Regions from separate parts of the Nesterenkonia xinjiangensis genome, predicted to be linked through region 2. Evidence: riboswitches for the same ligand, from Rfam matches in the RefSeq annotation. Region 2 holds a riboswitch; each other region holds the start of a gene.
What was found. Region 2 has a riboswitch for S-adenosylmethionine ahead of HNR09_RS11355 (O-acetylhomoserine aminocarboxypropyltransferase/cysteine synthase family protein). Riboswitches for the same ligand answer to the same signal wherever they lie in the genome.
Positions count from the first base shown of each region.

Region 1: it holds a riboswitch for S-adenosylmethionine, as region 2 does, so the genes downstream of both, HNR09_RS10700 (methylenetetrahydrofolate reductase) here and HNR09_RS11355 (O-acetylhomoserine aminocarboxypropyltransferase/cysteine synthase family protein) in region 2, are expected to answer to the same signal.
Region 3: it holds a riboswitch for S-adenosylmethionine, as region 2 does, so the genes downstream of both, HNR09_RS08965 (OsmC family protein) here and HNR09_RS11355 (O-acetylhomoserine aminocarboxypropyltransferase/cysteine synthase family protein) in region 2, are expected to answer to the same signal.

Region 1 is NZ_JACCFY010000001.1:2,356,021-2,359,908, reverse strand. It holds gene HNR09_RS10720 (Rv1352/Rv1906c domain-containing protein) at 1-152, shown strand, start outside; gene HNR09_RS10715 (hypothetical protein) at 359-727, shown strand; gene HNR09_RS10710 (LytR C-terminal domain-containing protein) at 834-1,364, opposite strand; gene HNR09_RS10705 (thermonuclease family protein) at 1,400-2,041, opposite strand; SAM riboswitch class IV at 2,261-2,400, shown strand; gene HNR09_RS10700 (methylenetetrahydrofolate reductase) at 2,462-3,466, shown strand; gene metE (5-methyltetrahydropteroyltriglutamate--homocysteine S-methyltransferase) at 3,652-3,888, shown strand, end outside.
Region 2 is NZ_JACCFY010000001.1:2,514,423-2,518,310, forward strand. It holds gene HNR09_RS11350 (right-handed parallel beta-helix repeat-containing protein) at 1-2,095, shown strand, start outside; SAM riboswitch class IV at 2,199-2,315, shown strand; gene HNR09_RS11355 (O-acetylhomoserine aminocarboxypropyltransferase/cysteine synthase family protein) at 2,455-3,843, shown strand.
Region 3 is NZ_JACCFY010000001.1:1,961,269-1,965,156, reverse strand. It holds gene HNR09_RS08970 (ATP-grasp domain-containing protein) at 1-952, opposite strand, end outside; gene HNR09_RS08965 (OsmC family protein) at 1,052-1,612, opposite strand; SAM riboswitch class IV at 1,653-1,772, opposite strand; gene HNR09_RS08960 (excinuclease ABC subunit UvrA) at 1,966-3,888, opposite strand, start outside.

The DNA.
Region 1 (3,888 bases), 160 kb from region 2:
GAGACATCCGAAGCGGCGTGGAACCGACGGAGTCCGACGTCGTACCCCAGGAGGATCCGGAGTTCGGTGAGCCGCTGCAGATCACCCTTGACGCGCGCGAGCATCTGATCTTCAACACCGAGACCTGCGGAACCTGGACCAAGGTCGGCTGAGCTCTCCGCATCCCGCCTCCCCCGCCTGCTGGCTCCCGCTCACCCCGGAGATTCCGGACTGATCAGGACTTCTCCTGGAGCGTGGGCCTACTACACTGTGTAGAAGAACGTTCGGCCGAGCCTCCGCCCGGAGGGACCCTTCGGGCGCTCCGGCCGGCCCTCGATGGAGGACAGCACGTCCTCCCGACCTCACACCAAGGAGCCTCATGCCCCGCATCACCGTCGGGCTGGGCGGGATCCTCATCCTGCTCGGCATCATCGCCTACGCCGCCACGTCCTTCGCCAGTGTGACCGCTCTGATCCCGGCCTTCCTGGGCCTGGTACTGCTGGTCAGCGGCCTGATCGGCTTCAAGAACGCGAAGATCGGCATCCACATCGCCCTGGTGGTGGCGTTGCTGGGCGCCATCGGCACCTCGATGAACGTGATGCAGCTGGGCGCGCTGTTCGCCGGCGACGCCGAGCGGCCTGCCGCGGTCATCGTCAGCACCGTCACCTTCGTGCTGCTGATCGTCTACATCGTCGTCGGAGTGCGCTCCTTCATCCGTGCCCGGCGATGGAAGAACACCGAAGCCTGAGCCTCATCCTGCGGCGCGGAACTCGTCCAGCGCCGCCGCAGCGGGCCGCTCCGAGAACCTCGGGGCGGCCCGCTGGCGTCTCGGCGGACGTCGTCGAGGTCGCGGCTCAGCCGGGACTGCCGGAGCAGTCGAGACGCCCGGGCTCCATCTCGATCTCCTCGGAGTCCGTCAGTCCGGCGAACTCCGAGCCCAGCACGAGGTCGACGCTGTAGCCGTCACGATCATCGAGGTCGACCAGCGCTCCCGGAAGGTGCTGCTGCAGCGTGTAGGCCTGCCGCAGACCCCGTTCCCCGGCGCGGATGATGGCTTGGAAACCGGTGTCCGCGAAGTAGTCGTTGTCCACGGAGGCCACTCGGAACTCGCGGTCGGCAAGCTCCTCGGCCACGTCGCCGGCGAGTCCGGGCTCATTGGTGGAGTTGAGCACGATCACCGGCACCCGCTCGGGCACCACCGGGGACAATGTGCCGGTGGGGCAGTCCTCGCCGGCCGGGATCGAACCGCCGCCGATGAGGTCCACGTCGATGGTGCCGTCGATCATCAGCCAGCTGCCAGCGGTGATCGCACCCAGGACTCCGATGGTGCCTGTCGCGACGGCGATCTTCTGCCGCCGGGTCGCCGGCGCCGGGGAGCTGCTCATGGGTCCATCCTATTTCGGGAGGGCATCTGCCCGCGTCAGGGCAGCGCCGGTTCGCAGTCCAGGTCCGCGGCGAAGAGCCCAACGCCGTCCGCCTCCGCCTGCTCCCAGGCCTGCTCGACCGCGGCGAGGAACCGATCATTGGGCGGATAGTGCACCGGCGCGCCATAGCCGGCTCGTGCCATCTGCACGTTGAGCAGCACCTCATCCGCCCACACTCCGGCCAGCATCCGATCGTAGCGATCGGTGCGCTCCTGGTCGTACTCCAGGAAGACCTCGTCCCCCGGCGACACCAGGGTCTCCATGTGGGCGGAGGACTCCGGTCCCAAGCACTCGACCGGCTCCGTGGGGTGGACGGACTCAGGTGTGTCGATGTTGAGGAGCCGGATCCGCTCGTCCTGGCCGTCGAGCTCCACGATGAGGGTGTCGCCGTCGATCACGCGCACCAGGGTGCCGGCCTCGGCACCCTCCGGGCGCTCCTGCGGCTCCTCCGCACCGAGCCCCTGGAGCCAGCTGATCACGGCGCCGATGAGGATGACCCCGAGCACGGCCAGCAGCCACCACAGGAGGCCCTGACTCCCTCCGCCCCGACGCCCGCCGCGGGGAGCGGTGCGCAGCGACCGGCGCACGGTCTTGCGTGCGTTGCGGCGCATCGCATTCTTCAGATACCGATCGGGCATGCGCTCCACCTTATCCGGCGCCGCTGACGCGACGGAGGGCTGGCCGCAGATCGCCCTGAGCAGCGGCGAGCAGAGCCTCGCCGCCCCTGCTCCACCTGCGCGCGGGGGTTGCCGCGTCGCCACCTCATCCGCGAGTGCTCAATATGTTCATATATCGTCATTGTTCCCGTCGCAGGTTTCCGACCCGGCGCCCCCGTGCTAACGTCACAGGCACAGATGGATCACGAGAACCGGTCACAACAGCTCTGGCTTGGCCGGTCGGCAACCCTTTCCCGCGTGACGGGGTGCCCCAGATGACGATCCGGCCGCACCGGCCATCTTCACTGAGATGGCTTTATCTTCAGCGGCAAGCACGGCGCAGGGGAAGCCTCCCTGTGGCGCCTCATGAACGATGATGAACGCCAACACGGAGGACTCTCCATGCCTGTCTCGACGCCCTCTCCGGGCGCCGTCCGTCTGACGCCGCCTGCGACGTCGGACCCGTCCCACACCACATCCGTCCTGGTCCAGCGCACTCGGCGGAGGTCGCTGATCTCCTTCGAGGTCTTCCCGCCACGCCCCGCCACCGCGGGTCGGGATCCCTGGCGCAGCATCGAGCTGATGGCCGAGGCCGCCCCGGACTACTTCTCCGTCACCCACGGGCACAACCAGCCCGAGGGCGCGAACGTGGAGGTCATCCGCCACCTGCTGCGCACCACGCCCTCACCGGTGATGGCGCATCTGATCTGCGCAGGCAGCACCTCCTCCCAGCTCCGCGGCTCCATCACCGAGCTGCTGGACCTGGGAGTCCGGGACATCCTCGCGCTGCGCGGCGACCCGCCCGACGGCGGCAAGGAGTGGATCCACCAGCCCGGAGGCCTGAACCGTGCCGCGGAGGTCGTCGAGCTGGTCCGCGAGGTCGAGCAGGAGCGGCTGTCCCCGCCTGAGGGGCCCGGAGCTCGGCCGGTCTCGGTCTCAGTGGCCGCGTATCCGCCCTCCGGCACGGATCGGGATCATGCCGCCGACCTCCACGCCCTCTGGGAGAAGCAGGAGGCCGGCGCAGACTACGCCGTCACCCAGGTCTTCTACGATCCGGAGGACTACGCGCAGCTGGTGGACTCAGCCCGATCCCAGGGCATCCACCTGCCGATCGTCGCCGGCATCGCCCCGCTGACCAGCCCCAGGCGTCTGCGCCGACTGGAGGAGATCACCGGGGTCCCGGTGCCCCGGCACCTGGTGGACTACCTGGACGTCGACGACGCGGCCGAACGGCGCCGTCGCGGGGTCGCCGCCACGCTGAACCTGATCGACACGGTGCTGGAGCTCGGCTGCCCCGGGCTGCACCTGTTCACCTTCAACCAGCACCCCCCGGCGCTGGCGATCCTGGACCATCTCAGGATCCGCGACGCCGCCCGCCGACAGCGCAACATCTTCGACGCCGGCTGACCGAGGCCCCGCAGCACCTCCGGCCGGAGAAGACCCGGCCGCACGCCGGCTCCGCGACGCCGGGGCCACGCTCTCCCCAGTACGCGCAGCGCTGCCCAGCCACCCCGTCGGGCGTCCGTCCTGACATCCCCTCCTCACATCCCGCCCAGGCACGACCTGCCCTGACACATCGACAAGGAGTCACCATGACCACCGCACCGCCCACCCACGCACTGCCCCCCACCGTGCTCGGCTATCCGCGCATCGGTCCCGACCGTGAGATCAAGAAGGCCTTGGAGGCCCACTGGGGCGGCGGGGACGTCGCCGCACTGATCGAGGCGATCAGCTCCCACCGCCGCCGCACCCTGGACCATCTGGTGGGTCTGGGCCTGGAGGAGGACTCCGCGGTCCCCGCCGACGGCGCCGTCATCGATCAGGTCCTC
Region 2 (3,888 bases):
GGAGAGCCGGGGCGGCAAGCTCGCCCCCGGCCATGACGGACTGACCTTTTACCACGTCACCCTCGACCCGAACGAGCACAACTTCGTGCTCGAGGCCGAGGTCACGGTCCATCAGCTCGGCCCCGAGACCGGCGCGAGCCCCAACGGGCAGGAGGGTGCAGGCCTGATGGTCCGCGACCTCAACGGCGGCCCTCGTCAGGACCCCATGCTGGAGGGTTTCGAAGAGGTTCCGGCCGCCTCGAACTACGCCTCCTCCACAGTGCTGCGCCAGGGACCGGTCGGCATGACCCGCACCGGGGTGACCGAGCCGTGGGGGACTGTCGGATCCGAACGTCGCGCCACGAACCTCGGCGGGCACGGCCTGACGATCGACGAGCCGGTGACCATGCGGCTGGAGCGCACCGACGACTCGTTCGTGATGTCCACGACCTCCACGCATCTGGACGAGCCGGAGACCCACACCCACGAGCTCGACGGGGCGGACTGGGTCCAGGACATCGAGCCCGACCTGATGACCGTGGGGTTCTTCGCCTCACGGAATGTGGCGGTGACCTTCTCCGGGGCCTCACTGACCCTCAGCGACGCCGACACCCAGCCCCGTCCGGAGCAGCCTGAGCCGGTCACCCCGGTCTCCTTCGACCTGCGTGCTCCTGAGCACTCCGGCTCCACCAGCTACCCCTTCGCCGCCTCGGCCGGCCATCCGGGCACCGTGGACGTCGCCGTCGACGGGGAGACGGTGATCTCCGGGGAACCCATCACCGCCGAGGATGAGCTCACCGCGCAGCTTGACCTCCCGGAGGGCACCAGCACGGTCAGCTCGACCTATCACCCTGCGGAGGGCCCCGACCTGACTCCGATCACCCGCAGCGTCGAGGTCACCGTCCGGGAGTTCCACGACGCCCCGCTGATGGTCTCGCCCGACGGCACGCCGGACGGGGAGGGGACGGAGCAGAGCCCTCTGGACGTGCACACGGCGGTCCAGCACGTGCTGCCCGGTCAGACGGTGGAGCTGCTGGAGGGCGAATACCAGCCCGAGAGCACCATCTCGCTCAGCCCGGCCTACTCCGGCACCGTGGAGGAGCCCAAGACCCTCACCGCCGCCGAGGGCGCACAGGTCATCGTGGACGGCCGGTCCGCGCTGCAGCAGATCATCCGGCTCGACGCCGACCACTGGGTCGTCTCCGACCTGGAGCTCACCCGCTCGGCCGGCAACGGGCTGCGCTCCTCGGGATCGCACAACGTCGTCGACTCGATGATCTTCAGCCACAACGGCAACTCCGGCTTCCAGCTCTCCGGCGGCGGAGCCCCGGAGGACTGGCCCGCCGAGAACCTCATCGTGGACTCCGAGGCCCATGACAACCGGGACCCGGCTGACATCAACGCGGACGGCTTCGCGGCCAAGCTCGGGGTCGGCCCGGGCAATGTGTTCCGCGGCAACGTGGCCCACCACAACATCGACGACGGCTGGGACCTCTACAACCGCACGAACGAGGGCCCCAACTTCCCCATCACGATGGAGGGCAACATCGCCCACCACAACGGGCAGCTCTCCGACGGGTACAACGCCGGCTCCGGCATCGGCACCGGATTCAAGGTGGGCGGAGAGGGGCTTCCCGTGGACCATGTGCTCACCGGAAACCTGGCGTACGCGAACAACCTCGACGGCTTCTCCGACAACTTCAACCCTGGCCGGCTGACGCTGACCAACAACACCGCGGTGGACAACGTGCGGTACAACTACATCTTCCGCACCAACCCGTACTTCGAGCCGGAGGACCAGGGGATCTTCCGCAGCAACCTCTCAGTGCACTCCGGGGGCGACGGCCGGGCGGATCAGATCGCCGGAGACGTCGATTCCAGCAACGTCCTCTTCGACGGAAGCCGTTCACAGGCCGAGGGCGGCAAACGGCTGGTCCTGCCGCGGGATCTGGTCTCCATCGTCCCGCCCGGGGAGTATGAGCGGGACGAGGACGGTTCGCTGATCTGGGGTGACTTCGCGAAGCCGACCTTCCGTTCCATCCTGGTCGACGGCGGCGACGACGGCGGCCCCATCGGCGCGGTGGAGCCCGCGCCGCATCCGGGAGGGCGGGGCTGACAGAGTGCTGGGGCGTGCCGGGGTGCGGGGTGATCCGCGCCGACGGTGACATGCGAGGACACAGACTTGCCGGATCGTGGGGATCAGGGCACACTATGGGGCAGGTCAAGAGTGCCAGCGTCAAACCCCGGTTTGCTGGCCGGCAACCCTCCAGTTCGCGGTGGGGTGCCCCGGGTGACGACCAGGCCCTGCCGCCCATGCGGTGGGGCAAGCGCGGGCCATCACACATCACAGTGCGGCCCACCACCATGTCCTTCGCGACAGGGCCGCCACGCGGTGCAGTCTCTCGGGTCTTCGTGCCCGGAGTCTCTCCGATGCCGGTCCTGGCCACGCGACCGCATTGAACGGAGACACGTCCCATGACGACCACAGAGACCCCCAAGGCCCCTCGATTCGAGACTCAGCAGATCCACGCCGGTGCATTCCCGGACCCGGTGACCGGCGCCCGGGCGCTGCCGATCCAGCAGACCACCTCCTTCGTCTTCCCGAGCACCGAGGCCGCGGCCAAGCGGTTCGGCCTCGAGGAGCTCGGGCCGATCTACTCGCGGCTGACCAACCCCACCCTCGAGGCGGTGGAGAACAAGATCGCCGCACTCGAGGGTGGTGTCGGTGCGCTGCTGGTCTCCTCCGGCCAGGCGGCCGCCACCCTGGCGCTGCTGAACATCGTCGAGACAGGCGGGCACATCGTCGCCTCGCCCTCCCTGTACGGCGGCACCCAGAACCTGTTCAAGCACACCCTGCCCAAGCTCGGGGTGGAGGTCACCTTCGTGGAGGACCCGGATGACACCGAGTCCTGGAGGGCCGCGATCCGGGAGAACACCGGGGCCTTCTTCGGTGAGGTCGTGGCGAACCCGCGCGGAGACGTCCTCGACCTCGAGGCCGTCGCGGCGGTGGCCCACGAGCATGGTGCCCCGCTGGTCGTGGACAACACGCTGACCAGCCCCTATCTCATCCGCCCGATCGAGCACGGAGCCGACGTCGTCATCCACTCGGCCACCAAGTTCCTCGGCGGGCACGGCACCGCGATCGCCGGGGTGATCGTCGACTCCGGCGGCTTCGACTACACCCGGTACCCGGACAGGTTCCCCGGCTTCAACACCCCGGACGAGAGCTACCACGGCCTCGTCTACGGCCGGGACCTCGGTGCCGACGGCGTCTTTGGGGTCAACCTGTCCTACATCCTCAAGGCACGGGTGCAGCTGCTCCGTGACCTCGGCCCCTCCCTCTCGCCGCACAACGCCTTCGAGATCAACCTGGGCCTGGAGACCCTGAGCCTGCGCGTGGAGCGTCACGTGCAGAACGCTCAGCGGGTGGCTGAGTACCTGGAGGCGCACCCGGCGGTCAAGCGGGTCAGCTACCCGGGCCTGGCCTCGAGCCCTTGGTTCGAACAGGCGCAGCGGTACCTGCCCAAGGGAGTGGGCTCCGTGCTGGCCTTCGAAGTCGACGGGGGCGCCCCGGCCGGCCAGGCCGTGGCCGACGCCCTGGAGCTGCATTCTCTGGTGGCCAACGTCGGGGATGTCCGTTCCCTGGTGATCCACCCTGCCTCGACGACCCACCGCCAGCTGACCGAGGACGAGCAGCGTGCGGCCGGCGTCGTGCCTGGTCTGGTGCGTCTCTCGGTGGGGCTGGAGCACATCGAGGACATCCTCGCCGACCTCGAGCAGGCCCTGGCCAAGGCCGTCCCGGCCGGTGCCGACGGTCCGCAGAGTGAGAAAACGCCGGCCTCCGAGCCTGCTCCGGTGGGCTGAGGCTAACCTGAGAGACCACTGCGTCTCATCCACACCCGCCTGACC
Region 3 (3,888 bases), 550 kb from region 2:
CGTCGCGTGGCTTCCCGATCCAGGGAAAATGGTGGCCGGAGAGCATCGGACTGGAGTTGACCTCAAGCACGCGAGGGGCGTCCCCTTCGCCGTCGCGGGGCAGCAGCATGTCGAGCCCCACCAGTCGGAGGCCCGGGATCGCCCGCACGACCTTCTCCGCCATGTCGACCTCCTCTGCAGTCAGGTCATCAGTGGCGTCCATGGCGTCACCCCCACTGTGGATGTTCGAGTTGCGGCGGATCCAGACTCGCTGGCCCTCCGCAGGGACCATGCTCTCCGTGAACCCCTGCTCAGCCATCACCGACCGGCTGATGTCATCCAGCGGAACGTCCCAATGCACCGGGTTCTCCAACACCGCACGGGCGATGTTCTTGTGCGCCACGAGGTCGGCCACCGTGTGTTCCCCGTCACCGTCGACATGAGCCGGGATGCGTCGCGTGGCGGCCACCACCTTGCCATGCACCAGGAGCACACGGTGCTCCACGCCGGGCACGAACTCCTCCACCAGTACGCCCTCCGCAGCTGCGCCGACGGCGCTGAACGCCTCGCGGAAGGCGGCGCGGTCACGAAGGTCCAGGTGGACCTGCTCGCCTTCGCCTCCGTCGCTGGGCTTGATGACCACCGGCAGGCGGGGCTCGGCCCATTGCCAGGCCAGCTCAACATCCCTGGCTGAGAACACGGCGTTGTGCGGCGCCGGGACATCGTAGGTGCGGAGCAGACGGCTCGCGACGTCCTTGTGCAACGTGCAGCGGCGGGCCAGCGAGTTGTTGATGTTGGACCGGGCGGCGTCGAACCAGATGCGCCGGCCCTTCCACCGCATGGTCAGTCTGCTCTTCTCATCCGGCGCGATCTCAATGTCCCGGGCGAGAGCCTCCTGGGCGATGAGTGCATTGGTCAGACCGTGGGCGATGCCCAGAGACTTCAGGTGCTTACGAGTGGATGTGAGGTCCATGTGCTTCTTCCGGTCCGGCGTTCACAGGGCAGCCCCACGGGTGGAGTGACGCGGGCTCTTTGCCGACTCTACTGTCCCTGGTCCGCAGGGATGTGTTGCTCAGGAGGCGGAGGAGGAGACCTGCACCTGGACCGGCACCGGGTTGCGGAAGATGTCCATCACCGGGCAGTGCTCGTCCACAGTCCGCTGCAGCTCCACATAGCGTTCTGAGCTCTCCGGGCCGGTGAGCGAGACCTTCAGCCGGACCTCGGAGAACCCAGGCCGGACCTCGTCGGCTCCTCCGAGGAGACCTCGGACGTCGAGGTCACCCTCGGCCTCGATGCTGATGTCCTCCAGCTCGATCCCCAACTGCTGGGCGTAGAGCCGGTAGATCACGACCTGGCAGGAGATGAGCCCGGCCAGGGCGGCCTCCACCGGGCTGGTGCCGGCATCGTCGCCGGCGAGCGCGGCCGGCTCGTCGAGGACGAACTCATGCCGCCCGGAGGTGATCCGGGTGGCGACCGATCCGATGCCCTCCCCACGGGCGCGGAACACCAGCCCCGCGTGTGCCGGGTCCTGGTCGATGCGGCTGCTCCAGTCGCGTCCGGCCTTCTCCAGGCGCTGGGCGCGATCCTGGGCCTCCTGCTGCGTGTCGGTGTCGATGCTGGCGTACTGAGTCATGCGCTGGCCTCTCGATCTGCCTCGCGCCGCATCCGCCGCGGCGCTCTCCTGACGCCGGCCGGGGACCCGGCGGCGTCGAATCGTCCCCTGGGGGCACCCCGGTGCAGAGTGAGGGTTGCCGCCCCGCCGGCCAGGTCCGTGATGGCGGGTGCTCGTGATTCCTTCTCGAGCATCTCTGCCGCCGCGCCCCGGTGCAACGGTGATGTCACAGGGCGTCATCGGCCGCGGCTTCCGATGCATCGATTGGGCGATGTGATCGCTTTTGGACGCCGATTCGGGCCTCAGAAGCGTGCAAATCGCCCAATCGATGAAGTGGACGGGCTGGGGCACCTGGCGGCGGGCGGCGGAAGTCGTCAGGTCCCCACGTAGGCGGCCAGGTGCTGCCCGGTCAGCGTGGCCCCGGCCCCGCGAGCCGACTCCACCAGCTCCGCGGGCGTCCCCTCGAAGACCACCCGGCCGCCGTCGTGACCGGCCCCGGGGCCCAGATCGATGATCCAGTCCGCGTGGGCCATCACCGCCTGATGATGCTCGATCACGATCACCGTGCGGCCGGCGTCCACCAGCCGGTCCAGCAGCCGCAGCAGCTGCTCCACGTCGGCCAGGTGCAGGCCGGTGGTGGGCTCGTCCAGGATGAAGGTGCCGCCGTCGTCGCCAATGTGGACCGCGAGCTTGAGTCGCTGCCGCTCTCCTCCGGAGAGTGAGTTCAGCGGCTGCCCCACGGTCAGGTACCCCAGCCCGACGTCGGAGAGTCGCTGCAGGATCTTCCCCGCCGCGGGGATCCGGGACTCTCCCGCAGAGAAGAACTCCAGGGCCTCGTCCACGGAGAGGTGCAGCACTTCGCTGATGTTCTTCCCGCCCAGAGTGAAGTCCAGCACCGCGGCCTGGAACCGGCGGCCCTCGCACTCCTCGCAGGGCGTCTCCACCGTCTCCATCACGCCCAGCTCAGTGAAGACCACCCCGGCACCCTTGCAGGTGGGGCAGGCACCCTCGGAGTTCGCGCTGAACAGCGCGGGCTTGACCCCGTTGGCCTTCGCGAAGGCCTTCCGGATGGGGTCCAGCAGCCCTGTGTAGGTGGCCGGGTTGGAGCGTCGCGACCCCTTGATCCCGGCCTGGTCCACCACCACGACGCCGTCCAGCCCGGCGACGTTGCCGTGGATCAGCGAGGTCTTCCCCGACCCGGCCACCCCGGTGACCACGGTGAGCACGCCGGTGGGGATGTCGACATCGACCCCGGTGAGGTTGTTCTGCGTCGCCCCGCGGACCTCGATGACGCCGTCACGCGTCCGCCCGGCCTCCTTGAGGCGGGCGCGGTCGTCGAAGTGGTTCCCGGTCAGGGTCCCGGCGGTGCGCAGCCCGGCGAGATCGCCGGCGTAGACCACCTCCCCGCCCCCGGAACCGGCCAGCGGGCCGAGGTCGATGATGTGGTCCGCCACCGCGATCGTCTCGGGCTTGTGCTCCACCACCAGGACCGTGTTTCCCTTGTCCCGCAGGCGCAGCAGCAGGTCGTTCATTCGAGCGATGTCGTGCGGGTGCAGCCCGATGGTGGGCTCGTCGAAGACGTAGGTGACATCGGTCAGCGCCGATCCCAAGTGTCGGATCATCTTGGTGCGTTGGGCCTCACCCCCGGAGAGCGTGCCGGCGGGCCGATCCAGGCTCAGATAGCCCAGCCCGATCTCCACGAAGGAGTCCAGGGTCTCCCCCAGGGTGGTCAGCAGCGGACCGACGGAGGGCTCCTCGAGCCCGCGGACCCAGGCGGCGAGGTCGGAGATCTGCATGGCGCAGGCCTCGGCGATGCTGATCCCGGCGATCTTCGAGGAGCGGGCCGCAGCAGTGAGCCGGGTGCCCTCGCACTCGGGGCAGGGGGTGAAGGTGACCACCCGGTCCACGAAGCGGCGGATGTGGGGCTGCATCGCCTCACGGTCCTTGGACAGCATCGACTTCCGGATCTTGGGGATCAGCCCCTCATAGGTGAGGTTGATCCCCTCGACCTTGATCTTGATCGGCTCCTGGTGGAGCAGGATCTCCTGCTCCTCCGCAGTGTATTCACGGATCGGCTTGTCGAGATCGAGCCCGCTGCCGCGGAAGAGCCGTCCCTGCCAGCCGTCCATGCTGAACCCCGGGACCGTGAGCGCACCCTCGGAGAGTGACTTCGTGTCGTCATAGAGAGCGGTGAGGTCGAAGTCGCTGACCGTGCCCCTCCCCTCGCACGTCGGACACATCCCGCCGGTGATGGTGAAGTCCCGGCGCTCCTTGACCTTCTTGCCGTCCTTCTCGAA